Regions from separate parts of the Streptomyces sp. NPDC029296 genome, predicted to be linked through region 1. Evidence: riboswitches for the same ligand, from Rfam matches in the RefSeq annotation. Region 1 holds a riboswitch; each other region holds the start of a gene.
What was found. Region 1 has a riboswitch for cyclic di-AMP ahead of ACZ4W9_RS11260 (C40 family peptidase). Riboswitches for the same ligand answer to the same signal wherever they lie in the genome.
Positions count from the first base shown of each region.

Region 2: another riboswitch for cyclic di-AMP. It lies ahead of ACZ4W9_RS09030 (transglycosylase family protein); the one in region 1 lies ahead of ACZ4W9_RS11260 (C40 family peptidase).
Region 3: another riboswitch for cyclic di-AMP. It lies ahead of ACZ4W9_RS29475 (M23 family metallopeptidase); the one in region 1 lies ahead of ACZ4W9_RS11260 (C40 family peptidase).

Region 1 is NZ_JBVHXT010000010.1:83,040-88,890, reverse strand. Features, by position in the region: gene ACZ4W9_RS11280 (8-amino-7-oxononanoate synthase) at 1-1,052, shown strand, start outside; gene ACZ4W9_RS11275 (DUF397 domain-containing protein) at 1,137-1,358, opposite strand; gene ACZ4W9_RS11270 (helix-turn-helix domain-containing protein) at 1,368-2,228, opposite strand; gene ACZ4W9_RS11265 (ATP-binding protein) at 2,442-2,909, shown strand; gene ACZ4W9_RS11260 (C40 family peptidase) at 3,890-4,363, opposite strand; cyclic di-AMP (ydaO/yuaA leader) riboswitch at 4,367-4,509, opposite strand; gene ACZ4W9_RS11255 (hypothetical protein) at 4,948-5,253, opposite strand; gene ACZ4W9_RS11250 (ATP-dependent Clp protease proteolytic subunit) at 5,261-5,851, opposite strand, start outside.
Region 2 is NZ_JBVHXT010000008.1:36,822-42,672, reverse strand. Features, by position in the region: gene ACZ4W9_RS09050 (SurA N-terminal domain-containing protein) at 1-117, shown strand, start outside; gene ACZ4W9_RS09045 (nucleoside triphosphate pyrophosphohydrolase) at 234-1,289, shown strand; gene ACZ4W9_RS09040 (cytochrome P450 family protein) at 1,431-2,717, shown strand; gene ACZ4W9_RS09035 (transglycosylase family protein) at 2,886-4,037, shown strand; cyclic di-AMP (ydaO/yuaA leader) riboswitch at 4,220-4,401, shown strand; gene ACZ4W9_RS09030 (transglycosylase family protein) at 4,407-5,147, shown strand; gene eno (phosphopyruvate hydratase) at 5,549-5,851, shown strand, end outside.
Region 3 is NZ_JBVHXT010000038.1:18,093-23,943, reverse strand. Features, by position in the region: gene ACZ4W9_RS29485 (dihydrofolate reductase family protein) at 1-584, shown strand, start outside; tRNA gene ACZ4W9_RS29480 (tRNA-Met) at 662-735, opposite strand; cyclic di-AMP (ydaO/yuaA leader) riboswitch at 1,057-1,224, shown strand; gene ACZ4W9_RS29475 (M23 family metallopeptidase) at 1,234-2,301, shown strand; gene ACZ4W9_RS29470 (aldo/keto reductase) at 2,378-3,322, shown strand; gene ACZ4W9_RS29465 (PrsW family intramembrane metalloprotease) at 3,365-4,660, opposite strand; gene trmB (tRNA (guanosine(46)-N7)-methyltransferase TrmB) at 4,721-5,536, opposite strand; gene lhgO (L-2-hydroxyglutarate oxidase) at 5,567-5,851, opposite strand, start outside.

The DNA.
Region 1 (5,851 bases):
CCGCCGACTCGCCGCTGCTGGACCTGGCGAGCAACGACTACCTGGGGCTGTCCCGCCACCCCGAGGTCACCGAGGGGGCCGCCGAGGCCGCCCGGCGCTGGGGCGGCGGCTCCACCGGCTCCCGGCTGGTCACCGGCAGCACCGAGCTGCACGCCGAGCTGGAGCGCGCCCTGGCCGCGTTCTGCGGGTTCGAGGCGGCCCTCGTGTTCTCCTCCGGATATGCCGCGAACCTGGCCGCGGTCACCGCGCTCGGCCCGCACGGCTCGCTGATCGTCTCCGACGCGGGCAACCACGCCTCCCTCATCGACGGCTGCCGGCTCGCCCGGGGCGAGACCCAGGTCGTCGGGCACGCCGATCCCGAGGCCGTGCGCAAGGCCCTGGGCACGCGCGGGGGCGCGGCGATCGTCGTCTCCGACACGGTGTTCTCGGTCGACGGGGACCGGGCGCCGCTGGCCGGACTGGCCGCCGCCTGCCGGGAGCACGGCGCGGGGCTGGTCGTCGACGACGCCCACGGCCTCGGTGTGCTGGGCGACGGCGGCCGGGGCGCGCCGTACGCGGCCGGGCTCGCGGGCGCCGGCGACGTGGTGGCCACGGCCACCCTGTCCAAGTCGCTCGGCAGCCAGGGCGGCGTGGTGCTGGGCCCGGAGCGGGTGATCGCCCATCTGGTCAACGCGGCCCGGACGTTCATCTTCGACACGGGTCTGGCGCCGGCGGCGGCCGGCGCCGCGCTGGCGGCGCTGCGGCTGCTGGAACGCGAGCCCGGACGCGCGGCGCGGGCCCGCGAGGTGGCCGCGGAACTGCACGCACGGCTGACCGCCGCGGGTCTGGAGGCGGTACGTCCGGACGCCGCGGTGGTCTCCGTGCGGGCTCCGTCCCCGGAGCGGGCGGTGCGCTGGGCGGCCGACTGCCGCTCGGCGGGTCTGGCCGTGGGCTGTTTCCGTCCTCCCTCCGTGCCCGACGGCATCTCACGGCTGAGGCTGACCGCCCGCGCGGACCTCTCCGGGGCCGAGATCGAACGTGCTGTACGCGTCATCGGCGAAACGCGGCCATGAGTCGGCGTGACACGGCCGTGTACCGCCCGAAGACGATGGAATATTGAACAAATTCAAGCAGGGTGGTCGGAGTGGCCGGGATGGTCAGAGCCCGGTGACGAATCCCGTCCAGCTCTCGGGGGAGAAGAGCAGGGCGGGTCCGGCCGGGTTCTTCGAGTCGCGCACGGCGAGCAGTCCGGCCGCGGGGCCGGAGCGCGGCCGTGCCGTCTCCACGCAGTTGTTCGCGCCCGTGCTGCGGCTGCTGCGCACCCAGCGCACGTCGTGCAGGTCGGTACTGGCAGGGACGTTCCGAGGCAGAGCTGACATGGTGCCTCCTTACACGCCGTCACCTATCCCGGCGATGTAGTCCAACGAGTCCTCGGGGGAAAGGGCGTGGAACTGAAGGGTGCTGAAGGCCTCGGAGTAGGCCATGAGGTCTTCTTTCCGTTCCAGGTAGAGGCTACTCGTCAACTGGTCGAGAACAACCACGTCCAGATCAGAAGTGCTCGGAAATGAGAAGATAACGAAAGGCCCGGTGAGGCCGATATGCGCCCCCGCCGTGAAGGGCAGCACCTGGAGCCGTACCTGCGGCAGCCGGGCGGCCTCCATCAGCCGCCGGCGCTGGCGGGCCATCACCCCCGGACCGCCCACCTCGCGGCGCAGCACCGCCTCGTCCAGTACGGCGCTCAGCGCCAGCGGCGGGTCCGACCGCAGTACGTCCTGCCGGGCCAGACGCACCTCCACCAGCGTGTCCAGGCGGTCCTCGTCCAGGTCCTTCACGGCGGCCCGGGTCACCGCGCGGGCGTACTCGGCGGTCTGCAGCAGACCGGGCACCACCGTGGTCTCCAGGGTGCGCATCGCGCTGGCCTGTGACTCCAGGCTGATGAAGTCCCGGTACGTCGGCGGCAGCACACCCCGGTAGGCGTGCCACCAGCGGTGCCGGCCGCTCGTCTCCTCCGACCCCGCCAGTATCAGCAGCAACTCCCGCAGATGCCGGTCCCGCACTTCGTAGGCGTCCAGCAGCAACCGCAGATCGGCCGGTTTCACGCCGCTGGCGCCCGTCTCGATACGGCTCACCTTCGACTGGTGCCAGCCGACCAGCCGGGCCGCCTCACCACTGGTGAGCCCGGCGCCGGTGCGCAGCGTGCGCAGTTCGGCGCCCAGCTTGCGACGGCGTACCGCGGGACCGTTCTGCATGGCTCCTCCTTACTCCGTCCGGACCGCCCCGATACGGTCTCGCGTCGCGGAGTTCACCGCTTCGAGCGACAGATATATGCATATCTTGGTGGATCGCCCCCCGTGACCGTTCCGGTGATGGCAGTCTGACGGACAAGCACCAGTCCGGGACCGTACTCGAACCCACCGCTGTATGGAGGACCACGGTCCCGTTGGGAAAGGGACGACCTCGCCATGGCAGACCATCTGGAAGCCTCCGTCACTCTGCCGAGCGATCCCGCCTCGGTGTCGGCCGCCCGCTCCTATGTCGTGGGCACCCTCGCGGAGTGGGGCCTGCCGTCGGACACCGAGACGGCCGACACCGTGCGGCTGATCGTCTCCGAACTCGCCACCAACGCCGTTCAGCACACCTTCGGCCAGTCACCCACCTTCACGGTCGACATCGCGCTGCACCAGGACGAACAGCTGCGCATCGGGGTCACGGACAGCCATCCCCGGTTCCCGAAGAGACTGCCCGCCTCCGTCCAGCAGGACAATGGGCGCGGCATGGTGATCATCCGCTGGCTGACCGCGGAGTGCGGCGGCCGGCTCCGTGTCCGCCCGACCCGCGAGGGCGGCAAGACGGTCTCCATCGAACTGCCCTGGACCCTCCCGACGGCACCGGTCCCGGCGGGCCGGCCACCGGAAACCCCGGCACGCTGACACACCCGGCGCGGCGGCGGCACGGAGGGTCTTCGCGGGCGGATACGTTTCCTCGGCTCCTCGGCTCCTCGGCTCCTCGGCTCCTCTGCGCGGAACGAGGCCGGGGCCGGCGGACGTGTGCGGCGGTGCGCCCCGGGCACCGGTGCGGTCGATGTGCCGGAGCGCGTGCGGGCACCCTGGTGCGGGGGCAGGCGTGCGGGGCCGGGGGTGCGCCCCGGTGGCGCCCTGGCAGTAACGGACGCGCCCGGGCGGTGTGCGGAGGCCGAGGATCGCCGGTGGGCAAGGTGCCCCGACGGCGCCTTGGTGCCGACGGGCAGCGGACGCACCCGGGCGGCGCTCGGCGACGGCGGTAGTGACGTGCTCGGTGTCCCGGGGGCGGGCGGCAACCGCCGGGTACCGGCCGCGTCCACGTCCACGCACCCACGTGCCGGCGGGCAGCGGACGTACCCGGGCGTGCTGTGACGCGTCGAGGTCGTCGCCGGTGGGGAAGCTCGCCCCGTCGGCGCCCCGGTGCCGGCCGCCCGGAACGCGGCGAGCGGCGGTGCGGCCCCGGCCGGGCGGACGGGCCGCTCGGCCGGTGTGACGCTCCCGTCGGTCCGCCGGGACGCCTACCCGGGACCGAGCCGTCCCGACCGCCGTACGTGCCCGGGAGGCGGTTCCGCGGGTCCTTGCCCCGGCCCGGGTCTCGCCGCCCGCCTGTGCGCGCGGGAAGCGCTCGCGTCGGCGCCTCGGGTCCGTGTCCGGGACCGGGCCCCCCGCGCTCGCTTCCGGTTCGGGCCGTCGCGTGCGTGCCCGCTCGCGCCGCGTGAGATGGCGGGCCTACCCGGACGCACCGGCTGTCCCGGAGTCGGTCCGGGGCCGCCCGCACGCTCGCGAGGCGGCCGGGCCGCCCCGGGCCCGGCCCGCCCACGGGGCCGGGCGGGCGTCGGGGGTTGCCGGAGCGGCCCCGCTGCCGGAGCCGCTCCCGGGGCGGGGGCGGGTCAGCTGACCCGGCCGTACCAGACGCTCCTGGTCCAGATCTTCTGCAGCTTCACCACGTCCCCGGTCTTGGGGGCGTGCCAGATCTTGTTGTGGCCGGCGTAGATGCCGACGTGGTAGACGCTGGAACCCGAGTGGAAGAAGACCAGGTCGCCGACCTTGCGGTGGCGGGCGGAGACATGGTGCGACTTGTTGTACTGCTGGGCGGCGGTGCGCGGCAGCTTCTTGCCGGCCTTCTTGAACGAGTAGAGCGTCAGCCCCGAGCAGTCGAATCTGTGCGGCCCGGTGGCGCCCCACCGGTACGGGGAACCCTTCTTCGAGGCCGCGACCTTGAGTGCTTTCGTCGCGATGGTCGCGGCGGAGGCGTCGGTGGCGAGACCGGGCACCGCGATCGAGCCGCCCACGGCGGCGAGAGTGAGTGCCGAGGCCGTGCCGGCCCGGGCCATCAGCGACGGGACTCGATTGAGCGCAGTCATGCGCAACCCTTCGTCAGCCGCCTGTGAAGGATGACCTGTCGGATTCGGGCTGGCGAAGTAGCCCGGCCGCGTTGCCACGGCTTCACCCCAAGGGCTGCTCGGAACCTCCGCCCCGTGCCCGACTCTGTGTCGGACGACTGGACATCCGTTCCGGCGACCCGCCTTGCTTGGGTCCTCCACTCCTGCCGATCCACTCCGTCGACCGGTCATCCGGGCGGCGGCAGGACTCGGCGTCCGCCCGGATCGCCCCGCCGCGGTGGCGGGGGCTTGTCGTCAGACAGGGATCTTGACGCAGATCTGTCTGAAAATCCCAACGGAATCGGGGATTTGTGGCGTTACTCACCACTCACCCGTTCGGGTGGACAGTGCACCGTTCGAGGCCCCGTCAGGTCATCGTCGCAGCCCCGGACCTGGGGCGATGTGTCTGCGCGGCGACCCCTGGATCCCGCGTCGCGCAAGTCGGGAGACCCGGAAAGCGATCGGGATGTACACCGGTCGGCGGTACGCCGTTCGGGCCGTTTCAACTCCGGTCCGAACGACGCGTGTCGACGCGTCGGCGCCGCCGGGCCGGACGGGTGTCCGCCTCAGCCGGCACCATCCGGCGGGAGCGCGACGCGAGCGGCCCGGCGCTCGCCGTCCAGCACCCGCAGCGCCCGTGCCAGCGTGTCCCCGTGCAGCTCCGTCTCGCCCCGCTGGTGCATCAGCGCGAGCGCGTCCCGCAGCTCTGCCGCCTTGCGCACCAGGCCCTGAGCGGCGCGCAGAGCACCGTAGGTCTGCCCGTACCGGGCCGGATTGACGCGGCCGAGCAGGTCGGCGGCCTCCAGATAACGATCGATCAACTCGCCCTCGGCGCGGGTCAGGGCCGGTAGCGGCGGCAGGTCCGGCAGCACGGGCGGCTCACCTCGCGTCCGGTGCGCCGGGCGTGTCCCGGCGGGCGGGCACGACGGCGTCGACCAGGCCGTACGCCAGCGCCCCGGAGGCGTCCAGGATCAGGTCACGTTCCAGGTCCTCGTGGACCCGCGCGGCCGCGCGCCCCGTGTGCCGGACGAGCATCTCCTCGACGGTGGCGCGCACGCGCGCCAGTTCCCCGGCCCGGAGGATCAGGTCACCGGGCCGGCCGCGCACCGGCTCGGCCAGTGCCACCTGTTCGAGCACGACCCGGGCGCCGGGCAGCATGAACCGCTTGCCCGGGGTGCCGGCCGCGAGCAGCACCGCGGCGTAGGCGGCGGCCTGCCCCAGGCAGTAGGTCGCCACGTCGCAGCTGACGTAGCGCATCGTGTCGTAGACCGCCGCCATGGCGTCGAAGGAGCCGCCGGGGGAGTTCACGTACAGCGTGATGTCCCGGTCCGGCGCCTGGTGCTCCAGATACATGAGCTGAGCCGTGACATCGCTCGCCGCCGCGTCGTCGACCGGTGTGCCGAGGAAGACGATCCGGTCCTGGAAGAGCCGCGCGTACGGATCCAGGGTGCGCGCCGCCCCCGCGGTGCG
Region 2 (5,851 bases), on a different contig from region 1:
GTCGACCTCAACCCGCGCTACGGCACCTGGGACGTGCAGAAGAGCAGCCGGGTGGACGCCAAGACACCGTGGGTCCGGGAGGTCACGGCGGCGGGCGGGCAGCCCGTGACGGCGTAGGCGGGGCGGCGTAGACGGGTCGGTGTGGGCGGCCGGTTCGGTCATACGATCACACGAGTCCTCGGCCCTGTGGACAACTCGATCCACGCTTCCGAGCCGTGGGTTACGTTCGGATCGTGAACGAATCCAGTGCCGAAGCCCGTCCCGCCCCCGGCCGGGAAGCCGCCCCCGGCCGCGTCGTCCTGCTGACCACCAGCCACCGCGTCGCCCCCGGCCTGCTGTCCTGGCCCGCCTGGCAGGCCCTGCGCGCCGCCGACACCGTGCTGTGCGCGGACGGCGCGCATCCCCAGCTGCCGTATCTGCGGGAGGCCGGGATAGCGGTGACGCAGGCGTCCCCCACCGCGCCGGAACTGGTCGACGCCTGCGCCGGCGGGCGGACGGTGGTGGTCGTGGCGACCGGCGAGGGCGAGCCGGCGCTCACCGACGGCCTCGCCCGCCTGGCCGGCTCCGGCCGGGTCGCCATGCCCGAGCTGGAGCTGCTCCCCGCCTCCTACGACCTGCCCGGCGCCCGCCTGCTGGACCTGGTGCAGGTCATGGACCGCATCCGCGCCGAGTGCCCCTGGTCCTCCCGGCAGACCCACGAGGGCCTGGCCAAGTACGGCATCGAGGAGGCCTACGAACTGGTCGAGGCGATCGAGGCCGGCGACCGCGCGGAGCTGCGCGAGGAGCTGGGCGACGTCCTCCTCCAGGTCGTCTTCCACTCCCGGATCGCCGAGGAGGACCCGGACGCGCCCTTCTCCGTCGACGACGTGGCGGGCGGCATCGTCGCCAAGCTCATCCACCGCCACCCGCACGTCTTCGGCGACGAGGTGGCCGAGACCCCGGAGGACGTCAAGGAGCACTGGCTGCGCACCAAGGCCGAGGAGAAGCAGCGCACCTCCGTGACGGAGGGCGTCCCGCTCGGCCAGCCCGGCCTGGCCCTCGCCGCCAAGCTCGCCTCCCGGGTGCGTACGGCGGGCCTGGAGGTGCCCCTGCCCCGCGGGGAGGGCATCGGGTACGCACTGCTGGCGCTGGCGGTGCGCGCCGAGGCGGACGGCGTCGACCCGGAGGCGGCGCTGCGGGCGGCGGCCCGGGTGTACCGGGACGCGATCAAGGACAGTGAGGCGGCGCGCGCGGCCGGCGGCGGAGAGCAGGGCGAGGGGGCCGAGGGAGACGAGGGAGCCGAGGGGTAGGTACCGCCTCGGTGCCCTGCTGGACCGGCAGGGCAAGGAAGAGGAGGCCCGGCGCTGGTGGCGGGAGGCGGCCGGCCGCGGGCACCACGCCGCCCGCGAGGCCCCCGGCGAGCCGCCCGGGGCTCCGGATACGGTCGAGGAGTGACCGAGCAGCACCATCCCGACCAGCCGGGCCCCGACCAGCCGGCCCCCGCCCTCTTCACGTGGGAGTTCGCCGCCGACCCCTACCCCGCCTACGCCTGGCTGCGCGAGCACGCCCCGGTGCACCGCACGCGGCTGCCGAGCGGGGTCGAGGCGTGGCTGGTCACCCGGTACGCCGATGCCCGGCAGGCCCTGGCCGACCAGCGGCTGAGCAAGAACCCGGCGCACCACGACGAGCCCGCGCACGCCAAGGGCAAGACCGGCATCCCCGGCGAGCGCAAGGCCGAGCTGATGACGCACCTGCTGAACATCGACCCCCCGGACCACACCCGGCTGCGGCGGCTGGTCAGCAAGGCGTTCACCCCGCGCCGGGTCGCCGAGTTCGCGCCCCGGGTGCAGGAGCTGACCGACCGGCTCATCGACCGGTTCGCCGAGACCGGCTCCGCCGACCTCATCCACGACTTCGCCTTCCCGCTGCCCATCTACGCCATCTGCGACCTGCTCGGCGTCCCGCGCGAGGACCAGGACGACTTCCGGGACTGGGCGGGCATGATGATCCGGCACGGGGGCGGACCGAGGGGCGGGGTCGCGCGGTCGGTGAAGAAGATGCGCGGCTACCTCGCCGAGCTGATCCACCGCAAGCGCGAGGCGCTGTCCGCCACGCCCGCGCCCGGCGAGGACCTGATCTCCGGCCTCATCCGCGCCTCCGACCACGGCGAGCACCTCACCGAGAACGAGGCCGCCGCCATGGCCTTCATCCTGCTGTTCGCCGGCTTCGAGACCACCGTCAACCTCATCGGCAACGGCACCTACGCCCTGCTCACCCACCCCGGGCAGCGCACCCGGCTCCAGGGCTCCCTGGCCCGCGGCGAACGGGACCTGCTGGAGACCGGCGTCGAGGAACTGCTGCGCTACGACGGCCCGGTGGAGCTGGCCACCTGGCGGTTCGCCACCGAGCCGCTGACCATCGGCGGAAAGCGGATCGCGCAAGGCGACCCGGTGCTCGTCGTGCTCGCCGCCGCGGACCGGGACCCCGAGCGGTTCGCCGACCCGGACGTGCTGGACCTCGGCCGCCGCGACAACCAGCACCTCGGCTACGGCCACGGCATCCACTACTGCCTGGGCGCGCCGCTCGCCCGGCTGGAGGGCCAGACCGCGCTGGCCACCCTGTTCACCCGCCTGCCCGACCTGCGGCTGGCCGCCGATCCGGCCGAGCTGCGCTGGCGCGGCGGGCTCATCATGCGCGGCCTGCGCACCCTGCCGGTGGAGTTCACGCCGACCGCCTGAACACAGTCTCTCCCCGGCGAGATGACACTTTCTCAACTCTGTGATCTTCACGTGATCTGTGCGGCATGAACTTGTGACAAGTGATCGTCTGCCGATACGTTCACCCATCAGCGCGGCGAGCGGCTCCAACCGCCGCGCCGGCCCTGCTGTCGCTCGAAAGGCTTCTGCATGCTCACCGGGAACGGCCGACACCGTCGCCCCCGCCAGGCTCCGGCCCTCCTCGTCGCGGCCGGCGTGACCGGCTCCGCCATCGCCATCCCGCTGCTCGGCGCCGCGAGCGCCAACGCGGCCGACGGCACCACGTGGGACAAGGTGGCCGAGTGCGAGAGCGGCGGCTCCTGGAGCGCGGACACCGGGAACGGGTACCACGGCGGCCTGCAGATCTCGCAGGACGACTGGGACAAGTACGGCGGCGGCCAGTACGCGGCCAGCGCCGACCAGGCCAGCCGCCAGCAGCAGATCGCCGTCGCCGAGAAGATCCTGGCCGACCGGGGCACCACTCCCTGGGCCACCTGTGCCCTGCTGTCCGGCCTGACGCGCAACTCGGGCTCCATGGACGTCGACACGGGCGTCGGCGACTCCGGCGGGGCCGGCGGTTCCGGTGACTCGTCCGGATCGGCCGACGGCTCCGGTACCTCCGCGACCCCCGACGCCTCCGGCTCGTCCGGGCTGCCGGACGCGTCACCCTCCACCGGCACCGGCCCCGCCGACGGCTCCTCCTCGGACCCGACCGGCACGCCCACCGCCGAGCCGGGCAAGGGCAAGGGCAACGACAAGGGCAAGGACGCGGACACCGGCACCGGCACCGGCGAGGACGCCGGTACGGGCGCGGACAACGGGACCGGCGACGACGCGGGCCGGGCGGCGGACGAGGACACGGGCAAGGGCACCGGTTCCACCGGGACCGATACCCCCAAGTCCGACAAGTCCGCCACGCCGGACACCGGAAGCACCCAGGGCGCCGGCGGCTCCCCGGCGGCCACCCCGGACCCCGGGGCCGTGAACAACCCGCAGCGCGCGGCCGGTTCCTGGAGCCTGGTCGACACCGGCGCCGTCGGCACCGGCGGACGCCACCGGGGCGGGAGCGCCGACGAAAGCGTGACAAACGGTCATAATGCCGCCCCGTCCGGCCGGCACGCCTCCCGCGAACCGGACACCTACACGGTCCGCGAGGGCGACTCGCTGTCCTCCATCGCCGACTCCCTTGACGTCGACGGCGGGTGGCACGCGCTGTACGCCGGCAACAAGAAGGCCATCGGTGCCGACCCCGACCGCATCACCGCCGGTCAGACCCTGGATGTCCAGGGCGAAACGGGCTGAAAACGCCGGGACTTGACGCCCCGCTTAACGCCTTGATGTCCGGTTTGGCGAAAGTGTGGGATGAGTCTCAGAAGCCCTGATCGTCTTTGAAATTCCGGCGATCACCTGTCTACGGTCGAAGCCGCTCGTCACCACGAGCCCCGGCAGCCGCCACGCCGAATCCTGCCAGCGGCCGCCCGGGAACAGTCGTCGCGCCAAGCGCCGTAGGCAGGAGCGGGGGACCCAAGGTAAGTGCCGGGCCCGGCAGTTGAAGCTGGGACCGGCTGGGGGTGAAGCCGCGTCACGCGCAAGCGGACGACGCGGCCGGGCAACTCAACCGGCCCGAACCCGACAGCTCACCTCGTAGGCGTCGGTGAGGGGAATCGATCCATGCTGTTTACCGGCAAGGGCAAGCACCGTCGTCCGTCCAAGGCCGTCCGCGCCGTCACGCTCGCCGGTGTCACCGGCGCCGCCGTCGCCGCCCCGCTGATGGCGGCCGGCAACGCCTCCGCCGCCACCGCCTCCCAGTGGGACACGGTCGCCCAGTGCGAGTCCGGCGGCAACTGGTCCATCAACACCGGCAACGGCTACTACGGCGGTCTGCAGTTCTCCGCCTCCACCTGGGCCGCGTACGGCGGCACGCAGTACGCCTCCACCGCCGACAAGGCCTCCAAGGCGCAGCAGATCTCCGTCGCCGAGAAGGTCCTCGCCTCCCAGGGCAAGGGCGCCTGGCCGGTCTGCGGCACGGGCCTGTCGAGCTCCCCCTACAACGGCTCCGCCCCGAGCACCCCGGCGCCGTCCGCCCCGTCCACGCCGTCCACCCAGGACTCGGGCACCTCCACCCGCTCCGCCGACCAGCAGGCCGCCTCCCGCTCCGCCGAGCGCCCGGCCGCCTCCACCGGCACGAGCAAGAGCACCGGCGGCAGCACGGGCAAGACCGTCACCACCCCGACCGGCAAGAAGGTCGAGAAGGGCGACGGCGAGTACAAGGTCGTCCAGGGCGACACGCTCGGCACCATCGCCGCGCGGCACCAGGTCGCGGGCGGCTGGGAGAAGCTGTTCGAGCTGAACAAGGACATCGTCCAGGACGCCGACCTCATCTACCCGGGTCAGCAGCTCCACCTGAAGTGATCCCCGGCCCCCCGGCCGGACCCCAGGGCCCGTACTTCCCGGCGGGCCCCCCGAGAGCCACGGACCCGCACGGGCGGGCGGACCCCTGAAGTCCCCGGGGTCCGCGCGTCCCGGCGGATCCCCCCGCAAGACCCCGTGCGGGTCACCCCCGTCCCCACGGGCTCCCCGCCCCGGCGCGTTCTCCCCCGTACGCGCCGGGGCGGGGCTTTTTTCGCGCCCGCCCCGGCACCCGGCGCCCCCCGGCCGCCCCGGACCCCTTTGTTTCGATTGAAAACAAAAGGTACCGTCGGTCTGTCCACGGGACGGTCGGTCGGTGGCCAAGGCGCCCGGGACGGTTAGGCTCTAGTCGCAAGGCACACCAGCCCCGCACTTCCAGCGTCACATCCAAGAAGGAGATGCTCGTGCCGTCCATCGACGTCGTCGTAGCCCGGGAAATCCTGGACTCCCGAGGCAACCCCACGGTCGAGGTCGAGGTCGGCCTCGACGACGGCAGCACGGGTCGTGCCGCCGTCCCGTCCGGCGCCTCGACCGGCGCCTTCGAGGCCATCGAGCTGCGCGACGGTGACCCGAACCGCTACCAGGGCAAGGGCGTCGAGAAGGCCGTCCTGGCCGTCATCGAGCAGATCGGCCCCGAGCTGGTCGGCTACGACGCCACCGAGCAGCGCCTGATCGACCAGGCCATGTTCGACCTGGACGCCACCGAC
Region 3 (5,851 bases), on a different contig from region 1:
CGGCGGCCCCCCGGCTGTTCGGGCCCGGCGCCTACCAGGACGGACGCCTGCGCCTGCTGGACACCCGCCGGATCGAGGACGTCGTCCTCGTGCGCTACGCCCCCACGGCTCCCGGCACCGGTACGGCCGCCACCGCCGCCGACCGCCACTGGCTGCGCACCGCCTGCGAGCTGGCGGCCCTGTGCCCGCCGTCGCGGACGGCGTTCAGCGTCGGCGCGGTCGTGGTGGCCGCCGACGGCACCGAACTGGCCCGGGGACACTCCCGCGAGGGCGGCGACACGGTGGTGCACGCGGAGGAGGCGGCGCTCGCGAAGATCGACCCGGCCGAGCCGCGCCTCGCCGGCGCCACGGTGTACTCCAGCCTGGAGCCGTGCACCCGCCGTGCCTCCCGGCCGGCGCCCTGCGCCGAGCTGATCCTGCGGGCGGGGGTGCGGCGGGTGGTCACCGCCTGGCGGGAGCCCGACACCTTCGTCACGGCGGCCGACGGGGCGGGCGCGCTGAGCGCGGCGGGCGTACGGGTCGTCGTCCTGCCGGAGCTGGAGGAGCCGGCCAAGGCGCCGAACGCCCATCTTCTGCCGGGCTGAGCGTGCGCCCGGGCGCACCCGGGCGCACATACACCCAGGGCCCGGAATCCTTGGGATTCCGGGCCCTGGGCCTTCAGTAGCGGGGACAGGATTTGAACCTGCGACCTCTGGGTTATGAGCCCAGCGAGCTACCGAGCTGCTCCACCCCGCGTCGTTGTGACTCCAGTGTACGCCATGCGCGGGATGGTTCGCACACCGGTTTTCGCGGGCCCCGGGACGGGCGGCCCCGCGGGTCACGCAAGGTGACCGGACGAGCGCCGTACGCATAACATCTGAGTCACCATCAAAATCCCGAGTGACTGCTGAACCCTCCCGGGGGTCAGGCAACTCGCCCGCTTTGGCGGGATAGTTGCCGATAACTCCACCAGTAAAAAGCGTGTTGATCAAGGGGGACGGCTTGGAAAGTGACTGGCAGGTCTATTAACGTTCGATAACGCAGCGCGGTCGTCCCAGCCGTCACAAGAGGCGGCTCCGTGCGCACGCGCCGAATCCCGCGAGGGAACCGGGGAACCACCATTTGGGGTGAATCACGCGGATACCGTCGTGTACTCACGCGAGTCCACGACCGGATATACGCGCGTAGGAGACCTTCCTGCTCCGAACCCGTCAGCTAACCCGGTAGGCGGAGGAAGGAAAGGAGCGCGCCCGCGTGGCGTCCAACCGGCCTGTCCCCGAAGCCCCGTCCATACCGGCACAGCGCGAGACCGAGCCCGAGCCCGAGACCTTCGGCTACGGCGCCTACCGCGCCGACGAGGGCCCGTGGGAGGAATGGAACCCCACCGAGGACTCCGTCGCCCCGGTCCGCGGCCGGCACCGGGTCGCCAAGCAGCGCGGCGGCTTCGCGCGCAGCTCCACCGTCCTCGGCGTCGGCGTCATGGCCGCCGTCGGCGCGGGCGGCATGGCCAGCGCCAACACCGGCAAGCCGCCGGTGTCCATCTCCCTGCCGGACCTGCCCTCGGTCGGCTCCCTCTTCCACGACGGCTCCGGCGACGCCGAGCCCGCCGCCGAGGCCACCGCGCTCAGCACCGTCGCCGTGGCCTCCGGCACGGACCGGGACAGCGCCGACGCGGGCGAGGTGCTGCGCAACCGGATCATGGCGCAGGCCGAGCAGCAGCAGGGCCAGGCCGACAGCAAGGCGGCCGCCGCCGCGCTCGCCGCCGCCGAGAAGCAGACCGCGCGGGCCGCCGCCGAGGCGGAACAGGAGGCCGCCGCCAAGGCCGCCGCCGCCAAGGAGAAGGCGGAGGCCGACGCGGAGAAGGCCGAGGCCGAGGCGAAGAAGGCGGCGGAGGAGAAGCGGCTGGCCGAGCTGGCCAAGCAGTACGCGCTCCCGACCTCCTCGTACACGATCACCTCGACGTTCGGGCAGGCCGGCTCGATGTGGTCCTCCGGCCACCACACCGGGCTCGACTTCGCCGCGCCCACCGGCACCCTGATCAAGGCTGTGCACAGCGGCACGATCACCGAGGCGGCCCTGGCCGGCGCCTACGGCTACCGCACCATCCTGACCCTGGACGACGGCACCGAGCTGTGGTTCTGCCACCAGTCCTCGATCAACGTCACGGTCGGCCAGAAGGTCACCACCGGCGAGGTCATCGGCCGCGTCGGCGCCACCGGCAACGTCACCGGCCCGCACCTGCACCTGGAGATCCACCCCGCCGGCTCGTCCGCCGGCATCGACCCGATGGCCTGGCTGCGCGACAAGGGCCTCAACCCCTGACGGCCTTCCCGGAAGACCCGGGAATCCGGCGCCGGCGGCGGGATGCGATGAGCCCCCGCCGGCGTTGGCATGACGTATGACGTCACTTCGTACACTCGGCTCCTCCGACCTCGAGGTCTTCCCGCTCTGCCTGGGCGGCAACGTCTTCGGCTGGACCGCCGACGAGCAGACCTCCTTCGCCGTCCTCGACTCCTACACCGCGGCCGGCGGCAACTTCATCGACACCGCCGACGTCTACTCGGCCTGGGCCGAGGGCAACAAGGGCGGCGAATCGGAGACGATCCTCGGCGCGTGGCTGAAGGCCCGCGGCAACCGCTCCGACGTGGTCGTCGCGACCAAGGTCAGCCAGCACCCGGAGTACCAGGGCCTGTCGGCCGCCACCATCAAGGCCGCCGCCGACGCCTCGCTGCGCCGCCTGGGCACCGACTACATCGACCTCTACTACACCCACTTCGACCAGCCCGAGGTGCCGGTCGAGGAGATCATCGGCGCGCTGGACGAGCTGGTGAAGGCCGGCAAGGTCCGGCACATCGCCGCCTCCAACATCACCGCCGAGCGCCTGCGCGAGTCCCTGGAGTTCTCCGACCGCGAGGGCCTCGCCCGCTACGTCGCCCTCCAGCCGCACTACAACCTGGTCTCCCGCGACACCTACGAGGGCCCGCTCCAGGAACTCGTCGCCCGTGAGGGCCTGTCCGTCGTCCCGTACTTCGCGCTCGCCTCGGGCTTCCTGACCGGCAAGTACCGGCCCGGCGAGAGCGTCGACAGCGCCCGCGCCGACCGGGTCCAGGACTACCTGGCATCCGAGCGCGGCCGGAAGGTCCTGACGGCCCTGGACGAGGTCGCCGCCGCCCACGGGGCCCCCGTCGCCACGGTCGCCCTGGCCTGGCTGGCCGCCCAGCCGACGGTCACCGCCCCGATCGCCTCGGCCCGCACGGTGGAGCAGCTGCCGGCGCTGCTCGGCGTGGCGGACCTGGAGCTCACGGACGCGGAGGTGGCGAAGCTGACGGAGGCCTCGGCCTGACCGCTTCCCGGCGGTACCCGCCCGCCGTGCGGGCCCGTGCGGTCAGGTCCGGTACGGGTTGTACAGGGCGTAGGGCACCGCCGGGTGTCCGTACGGCGCCGCCGCCCGGTACACCGGGACCGCGGCGGCGGCCCGGCCCGCGTACTCCAGCGCCGGCCGGGCCAGGTGCCGCCGCTTCCACAGCTCCTCCAGCAGCTCCCGCTCCCGGGGGACGAAGTCCGCCCCGGCCCTGCCCGCGCGCCCGCGCTGGCGCAGGAACGCGAGCGAGGTGGCGTACCCCTCGTAGCGGGCCACCTCGCGCGCCGCCGGGCGGCCGTGGTGGTGCCGGGCGTAGTCCCGGGCCATCCGGCGCGCCCGCATCGATCCGAGCGCGAAGGGCTCGGCCGGGCCCAGCCACCCGGCCAGCACATACGCCGGCAGCTCGGCCCGCACCAGGCGCAGCTCCCGCTGCCGGGTCCAGACCGCGAGCCAGGTCACCAGCCCGAAGACGGGCACCATGAAGCCGCCGTAGACGGCGAAGAACCCGTACTGCCCGAAGGTGGCCGAGCCGTTCCAGAGGGCGTGCATGCCCATCGCGAGCAGCAGTCCGCACACCGGCAGCAGGATCCGCCGGGCGGGCCGGCGCTCGGCGGACAGCGCGGCGATGCCGAAGCCGATGCCGGTCAGGACGGTGAACAGGGGGTGCGCGAACGGGGACATCACGATGCGCACGAAGAAGGTGGCGGCGGTGACGGAGGAGATGCCCCGGTCGCCGGTGAGCTGGTCGGTCCCGAAGGCCGTGCCGAGGTAGAGGATGTTCTCGGTGAACGCGAACCCGGTGGCGGTGATCCCCGCTATCACCACGCCGTCCACGATCCCGGTGAAGTCGCGTCTGCGGAAGAGGAAGACCAGCAGGACGGCGGCGGCCTTCGCGGACTCCTCCACGATCGGCGCTATCACCGTGGCGCCGAGGGTGTCGGCGCTCGCCGGGTCGGCGGTGGAGGTGGCGATCCACTCCGTGGCGAAGCTGTTGGCCACGATGGCGATCAGCGCCGCCGCGCAGGCACCCCAGGCGAAGGAGAACACCAGGTTCCGCCACGGTCCCGGCGCCACCCGGTCCAGCCACCGGAAGGCGGCCAGCAGCCACGGCACCGGCAGCACGGCCAGCCCGAGCCCGACGAGGAACCCGTCCGTGCCGGTCTGCCGCCGCACGAGCGCCAGGATGACCAGCCCGGACAGCGCCAGCAGCGTGCTCGGCGCCCCGTACCGCACCCACCTGCGCTGCCACCAGTGCGGGTGGCGGAGCACACCGTCGCCGGGGCTCGGAGGACGGGTCGCGGACGGAGGACTGGTGGCCACGGCATCGACCCTAACGGTGGCGGGACGAGGGGCCGATCGGATGACCGGCCCGCCGGTCGGCTATCCGTCCCGGCGGTGCGGTACACGCCGGAACAGCAGATCGTTCACGACGTGTCCCTTGTCCAGTCCCTGTCCCTCGAAACGGGTCAGCGGCCGGAACTCCGGGCGCGGCGCGAAACCGCCGTCCGGCCGGGTGTTCTCGAAGTCCGGGTGCGCGGTGAGCACCTCCAGCATCTGCTCGGCGTACGGCTCCCAGTCCGTCGCGCAGTGCAGCAGCGCGCCGGGCTTCAGCCGGGTCGCGGCGAGCGTCAGGAACTCCGGCTGGATGAGCCGCCGCTTGTGGTGCCGCTTCTTGGGCCAGGGGTCGGGGAAGTAGACGCGCAGCCCGTCCAGCGCGTCCGGGCGGAGCATCTCGCGGAGCAGGATGATCGCGTCGCCGTTGCCCACCCGGACGTTGGTGAGGCCGCCCCGGTCGGCGAGACCCAGCAGGTTGCCCTGGCCGGGGGTGTGCACGTCGACGGCGAGGATGTTGGTGTCCGGGTCGCCCGCGGCCATCCGCGCGGTGGCCTCGCCCATCCCGAAGCCGATCTCCAGGACCACGGGACGGTCGTTGCCGAACAGCTCGGCGAGGTCGATCACCCGCTGCCCGTCGATGTCCAGCCCCCACTGGGGCCACAGTCGCTGCAGCGCCTCGGCCTGCCCGGCCGTCACCCGGCTGCGCCGCGGCTGGAAGCTGCGGATCCGCCGCTCGAAGTGCGAACCCGCGGGGTCCGCCTTCGGTCCGTCCGGAAAGCGCGGTTCGCCCTTGGCCCGGGCGGGCCGGACGGGGTCACCGGGGGCGGGCGGGGCGGCGGGGGTGTTCAGGGAGTCAGACACAATAGGGTCAATTTTACGGGTCCGGGCAGCTCACCCCGGCGCCCCGAGCATGGCCAGCGCCCGGCGCCCGATCTCGCGTCCGATCGGCAGCGAGGCGGTGGCCGCGGGCGACGGCGCGTTCAGCACGTGCACCGCCCGCGCGCCCTCCCGGATCAGGAAGTCGTCCACCAGCGTTCCGTCCCGCAGCACCGCCTGCGCCCGCACCCCGGCCGGGGCCGGCACCAGGTCCCCGGCGTCCACGCCGGGCAGCAGTCTTCGCACCGCCTCCAGGAACGCCCCCTTGGACACCGAGCGGCGCAGCTCGCCCGCCCCGTA